2 linked regions of the Alloactinosynnema sp. L-07 genome follow. The protein of the gene in region 1 interacts with the protein of each later gene in a pairwise test. Links are inferred from orthologs where the notes say so. Each region holds a gene or a part of one and is shown on either strand. Other genes may lie near its edges. The genes, in order: dnaA and BN1701_RS09560.

What was found.
Region 2: the proteins of dnaA (region 1) and BN1701_RS09560 interact in binary tests that used the Escherichia coli proteins (3 or more experiments, as listed by UniProt). The link is inferred for Alloactinosynnema sp. L-07 from one-to-one orthologs.

What each region holds. Positions count from the first base shown.
Region 1 is NZ_LN850107.1:5,852,643-5,855,677, forward strand. The notes cover bases 31-2,864. They hold dnaA (chromosomal replication initiator protein DnaA), read left to right. Parts: upstream 31-595; coding sequence 596-2,134; downstream 2,135-2,864. Other genes in these bases: rpmH (50S ribosomal protein L34), read right to left, coding at 31-92. Also shown: more of rpmH, read right to left, coding at 1-30; dnaN (DNA polymerase III subunit beta), read left to right, coding at 3,029-3,035. UniProt on the Escherichia coli protein: Plays an essential in the initiation and regulation of chromosomal replication. Binds in an ATP-dependent fashion to the origin of replication (oriC) to initiate formation of the DNA replication initiation complex once per cell cycle.
Region 2 is NZ_LN850107.1:2,135,229-2,138,429, reverse strand. Bases 129-3,128 are described here. They hold BN1701_RS09560 (replicative DNA helicase), read left to right. Parts: upstream 129-947; coding sequence 948-2,309; downstream 2,310-3,128. Other genes in these bases: BN1701_RS35425 (hypothetical protein), read right to left, coding at 3,060-3,128; BN1701_RS35430 (hypothetical protein), read right to left, coding at 2,579-2,833; BN1701_RS09565 (hypothetical protein), read left to right, coding at 129-964. Outside these bases: more of BN1701_RS09565, read left to right, coding at 1-128; more of BN1701_RS35425, read right to left, coding at 3,129-3,201. UniProt on the Escherichia coli protein: The main replicative DNA helicase, it participates in initiation and elongation during chromosome replication. Travels ahead of the DNA replisome, separating dsDNA into templates for DNA synthesis.

The sequences.
Region 1 (3,035 bases):
ATCGCGCGGCCCGCGCGGGTCCGCATGCGCAGACGGAAGCCGTGGGTCTTGGCCCGACGACGGTTGTTCGGCTGGAAGGTGCGCTTGCTCACGGCTCGTTCTCCCAATACTGGCTGGCCAGGTGGTTCTGGCAAGTACTGTCTGCCGCCCCCTGCCGGGCACGGCATGGACAAGCTCGCGCGACAACCAGTGACGGGCACGCAGAACTCGCCCGCCGCAAGCGGGAGACCTTATGAGGGTACGCACCCGGTCCGCCCGCATCAAACCGGGGTCCCTATCGCCTGGCCCCGACAACCGCTCGGCGACACGCCGAGCGGTTCCACATCCTTGCCCCCGCCACCGTCTTGTGGCGACCGACGAGCCTTGTTAGCGTGCGTTCCCTTGCCGACGGACATGGGGATGGGAGCCCTGCCGAGCCGTCGTCGCCGGGCCACTGAGTACCGTTAACCCTTCAGGCGCGGTTTCCTCTGCGGTTCGCCGTACCTTCGTGCACAGTTGTGGACAACCCTGTGGATGCAGGTTTGACGGCACCCGTGAGCGGGACCAGTCTGAAGGAATCGCAGGACAAGCCGACGAGGGGAGGGGAGCGGCGCCGATGTCGGACGACCAGCTGAATCTGGCTGTGGTCTGGGAGCAGGTTGTCCGGGAACTCTCCGCGGGAACGCTGTCCCCCTCGCAGCGCGCGTGGATGCGAATGACCCGGCCCATCGGGCTGCTCGACGGCACCGCGCTGCTGTCGGCCCCCAGCGATTTCGCCAAGGAAGCCATCGAGCGCGCCCTGCGCGAGCCGATCACCGACGCGCTCTCGCGCAGACTCGGCCGCTCGGTGTCGCTGGCGGTCAAGGTCGACGTCGCGCTCGCCCCGCCCAAGCCCGCCCCACCCGTCCAAGCCCCGATCCAGGACGGCCTCCTCGGCGAGGAGCAGCCCGCCGCGATCGCGGTCGAGGCGCCCCCGTTCGGCGATGCCGACGACGACGGCGAGGAAGTGGACGAGGAGGGCGACGCGCTCGCCACCGTCCACGAGATCTGGCCGACCTTCACCGGCCAGCAGCCCGCCAGCGGCCAGCCCTTCACCGCGCCCGCCCAGCCGCAGACCTCCAAGACCCGCCTGAACGAGAAGTACACCTTCGACACGTTCGTCATCGGCGCGTCCAACCGCTTCGCCCACGCCGCCTCGGTCGCGGTCGCCGAGGCGCCCGCCCGCGCGTACAACCCCCTCTTCATCTGGGGCGAGTCCGGTCTGGGCAAGACACACCTGCTGCACGCGGTCGGCCACTACGCCCAACGCCTGTTCCCCGGGATGCGCGTGCGGTATGTCTCGACCGAGGAATTCACCAACGACTTCATCAACTCGCTGCGCGACGACCGGAAGGTGGCGTTCCAGCGCCGCTACCGCGACATCGACGTGCTGCTGGTCGACGACATCCAGTTCCTGGAAGGCAAGGAAGGAACTCAGGAAGAGTTCTTCCACACCTTCAACACGCTGCACAACGCGAACAAGCAGATCGTGGTCTCCTCCGACCGGCCGCCCAAACGGCTGGAGACGCTGGAGGACCGGCTGCGCACTCGCTTCGAGTGGGGCCTGATCACCGACATCCAGCCGCCCGAGCTGGAGACCCGCATCGCCATCCTGCGCAAGAAGGCCGCGCAAGATCGGCTGGCCGCACCCGCCGAGGTGCTGGAGTTCATCGCCGCCCGGGTCGAGGCGAACATCCGCGAACTCGAAGGCGCCCTGATCCGGGTGACGGCGTTCGCCTCCCTCAACCGCCAGCCCGTCGACGTCAGCCTCGCCGAGATCGTCCTTCGCGACCTGATCCCCGACTCGCATGCCCCGGAGATCAGCGCCGCCACGATCATGGCGGTCACCGCCGAGTACTTCGGCGTCTCGATCGACGACCTGTGCGGACCCGGCAAGACGAAAGCGCTTGCGCAGGCCCGCCAGATCTCGATGTATCTGTGTCGAGAGCTGACCGACCTCTCGCTGCCCAAGATCGGCCAGACCTTCGGCGGCCGCGACCACACCACGGTCATGCACGCGGACAAGAAGATCCGCAAGGAGATGGCCGAGCGCCGCCGGGTCTACGACCAGGTCCAGGAACTGACCTCCCGGATCAAGCAGCGCGCCCGCGGCTGACCGCCGCCGCACCTCTCTTCTCCCCTCCCCACCCACGAGCGTCGTTCGATGGCGCCCCGGTGTCCCATCGGCCCACGCCGATCGCTGGAACGCGCCTCTTTATTGCGATGGTGGACGGCCGCCCACACCGCCAGAAAAGTTCGTCTGCGACGGGATCCGGTGAGGTGATCGGTCGCCCGTGACAGGCGACCCGCGGCGCTCCCCCTCGCGCGCCTCCGGCTGAATCGGCGTCCGAAAAGGGACGATCTAGCCTGATCGGCGTCGCCCGACCGACGCGATCGGGCTCGCGTCAGCGGGCCGTGAACGGTCCGCTGCCACCCGGATGCCCCCTCAGACCGCCCATTCGCATCTTTTCTGCGGGGGTGGACGGGCCGTCCACCCCCGCAGAAAACTTCCGAAGCCCGGATTTGGCGTGTCCTGCGTCACCGGTACGGGGGATTCACCTGTGTACAACCCTGTGGGTGGCGAGAGCCGCGCCTGGGGGCTACTCGGCTCAGATCTGGGGATGCCGCTGTGGACAACTTGGGCCATCTGTGGACGGAACCGAGGAGGCCAGAAACCATCCACCGACGGCCCAAGTTGTCCACCGGTTCGCCCCCCGGTCATCCACAGACCCGCACGGCGAACTACCAGCGAGAACGAGGGTTGTCCACACAATCCACAGCCCCTATTACTACTGCTGTTCTTGTTCTCCCTAAGAAGAAGAAAAGAGCAGAAACAGGGGATCGCCGAATCTGGGGACAGCTCGCCTCGACGGCCTCCCGGCCGCACGGTGCCCCAGATGACGAGCACGCCGATCACGCTCTACGGTTGGGCCCTACAGCGTGGACAGCTCGACGGACCCGCCTCGCAGGATCGGTGAGGGGGGACCGGTCGGGCCTGGAAAGGACTCCCATGAAGA
Region 2 (3,201 bases), 3.7 Mb from region 1 along the record:
GGCGACCTGGGGAGCGTCGCGGCGGGTCGCCGCGGCCGCCCGCCGCGAACTCGTCGAACTCGGCTACTGGGCCGAGGTACGCGCCAGGCTGCCCCACGGCCACATCGAAACCGAGACCCGCCACGCACACACCCGCTACACCGACCGCGACATCGAGGAACTGGCCGCTGAATACGCCCCTTCGAGCCAGATCACCGTGGGCGGCCAGACCTACCGCGTCGCTGCCGATGGCAGGCCCGTCCCCCACCGACACACCAGATCCGGTCATTCGGCGCCACCTGCCGATCTCTCGACCGGACTACCGCGAGCGGCAACTCGGTCCGACCGGGCCACGGGCCCCACCGGCATACCGAAACTGGTCACCCGGTCCGACCAGGTGCGACGACCGCCGAACCCAGGTCGCACCGAAGGACCGGAACCGGTCGCCCTTCATGCATCAGTCCGAAGGACTGATGAGAAAGAACAAACCATGCATGACCAGTTCTGGATGGTGATCACCACCTCGATCGCCGCCGTCGACGCGGGCGGACAGCGCGCCGTGCACCGCGAAATCGACGTCGCGTTCACCCGTGGCTGGACCCCGCACACACTCGCCGACTGGATCAAGGCCCAGATCGAATCAGCGCGGGCCGCGATCGCCAACAAGGCCGGATTCGTCGTCGCTCGCCTCCGAGCCATCCCGCCACCTCCCCCGCGACCGACATCGAAGCCCACGCCCGCCGCGAACACCTGCGACCGGGTACGCGCCGACGGCGACGACCCGTGCGATGCCAGAACCCGCTTACGGACTCGGCCGGACGGCACCGTGTACCGCTGCGAGTGCAACCCACGCACCAAAGGCGCCCGCCGGCCGGAACACCCGTCGCCGCCCGATCGAGCGGACCCTACGCGAATGGGCACCGGTGATCACCGGCCCACGCCCAGACCAGTGATCACCGGGTGCCGTGATGCCGACCTCTCCTGATCATGTCGATCCCGCCGCGTTGCCGCCGCAGGACCTCACCGCCGAACAGGCGGTCCTCGGGGGAATGCTGCTGTCCCAGGACGCGATCGGTGAAGTCACCGAAATCCTGGAGGAACGCGACTTCTACCTGCCAAACCACGCCCGCGTGTTCTCCGCCATCCTGAACCTCTACACCCAAGGCGAACCCGCAGACCCGATCACCATCGCGGCCGCACTGCAGCGCGACGGAGCGCTGGCCCGCATCGGCGGACACGGGTTCCTCCACACCCTCATCACCTCAGTACCCACCGCGGTCAACGCCGCCTACTACGCCGAGATCGTCGCCCAGAAGGCAATCCTGCGGCGCCTGGTGCAAGCCGGTACCCGTATCGCCCAATTCGGTCTCCACGGCGTCGGCGGAGCCGACGTCACCGACATCGTCGACCGCGCGGAAGCGACGCTCTTCGACGCCACCGCAGGCGCCCAAGACGATTCCCGCGGACCCATCACCGGCGGGCTCGCCGCCACCACAGTTCTCGCGATGCTGGATGAGACGACGCCCCGTGACCTCGTGCGCACCGGACTGCGCGACCTCGACGACATCATCGGCGGCCTGGAACCCGGCGAGATCACCGTCGTCTGCGGACGGCCAGGCCACGGCAAGACCCTCCTAGGCCTTCAATTCGCGCGACACGCCGCCCTGGAACAGGACAAACACGTACTCATCCAGAGCCTGGAAATGTCGCAAACCTTGCTGATGCAGCGAATGCTGGCCGCCATCCCTCCCCGTGGCGTCCCCCTGGACCGCGTGTCCAAGAAACCCGGCTGCCCCCTAAGCGAGGACGACCGCCGCCAACTCACCGCCGCGCACAAGAAACTGGAGAACTCCGCCCTCTGGGTCGACGACGCCAGCTACCAGACCAGCAACACGATCCGATCCACCGTCCGCCGCCACACACAGAGGCACGGGCGCCTCGACCTCGTCATCATCGACCACCTCGGCCTCGTCGCCACCACGGGCCGCCCCGAGACCCGCGCACTGGAACTCGCCCGACTCACCCGCGAGCTGAAAATCTTCGCCGGCGAACTCGACATACCGATAGTCCTGCTCCACCAACTCAACCGGCAGTCCGCCCAGCGCGTCGACAGACGCCCCCAACTCGCCGACCTACGCGACTCCGGCGCCGTCGAACAAGACGCATTCGCCGTCATCGGCGTACACACCCCAGCCGTCGACGACCCCACCGACCCCCACGCAGGCGAATCAGACCTCTGCGTCATCAAGAACCGCCAAGGCCGCACCGGAACCGCACACACCGCATGGCAAGCCCACTACGCACGCTTCGCCAACCTGGCCATCGACTGACCTTCTCCGCCCCGCCAACTTGCCACCTCGAAGTTGTCGGCTGATCGGGTGATCACCCGCATTCCCTGATCCACCCCGACTGCTCACATTGACTGAGCCACCGGTCCCCAGTCCCGCACTTCAGTGAGCCCTGAACCCGGACACCGGACAACCGGCGGCACGCGGTGGAGGACTCGATGCCGTCGAAGATCGCGGTGGCCCAGTCCTCGGCGACCCGGGACGCGCCGACCACCGTGACGGTGACGACCCCGTCTGTCCCGCGGGCGGGCTCACCAGCGGTGGGCGGAGCGGATCGCCGCGGCGAGTCCGGAACGCAACGCCGCCGCAGGGTCGACGACCGCAGGCAGCTCATGCTTGAAGACCAGGGGCCAGAACTCAGCGGCAGGAATGTCGGACAGCGCAGGGATGTGCGCACTCGGTCGGGTGCGGGGGCGGCCACCTGCCGGCCGAGCGATGCGGATACCACCCAGCACCACCTGAAACTGGGGAGAGCCATCGCGCTGTCCTGCGACGACCAGCGACAACGGCCGCTGTCCTTGTTCGACAGCCAAATGCAACTTCGCGGTCCACCCACCCGGTGACCGGCCCAGCGCGTGATCATCCGGCTCCGACTCTCTCTCACCCCGCCCGGCGTTTCCTGCTGCGCATCCCCTTTTCCGTGCTCCGGCGGCGTGCTGGTGCGCGCGGGCGATGATCGAATCCACAGAGACATAGCCAGATCGAGGCGTCAATACCTGTGGGTTTATCGCCTCATGGGCTCCCCTTCAGCAGGTCAAGCAGGGAGCCCCAGGTCTCTCGGCAGTATTCATCTAATACCCGATCCGAGGGCAATTCACGTCCTCTAAAGCTGTTCCGAAAAAGTAGCGTCGCGATCATTAACGTCACAGATTCT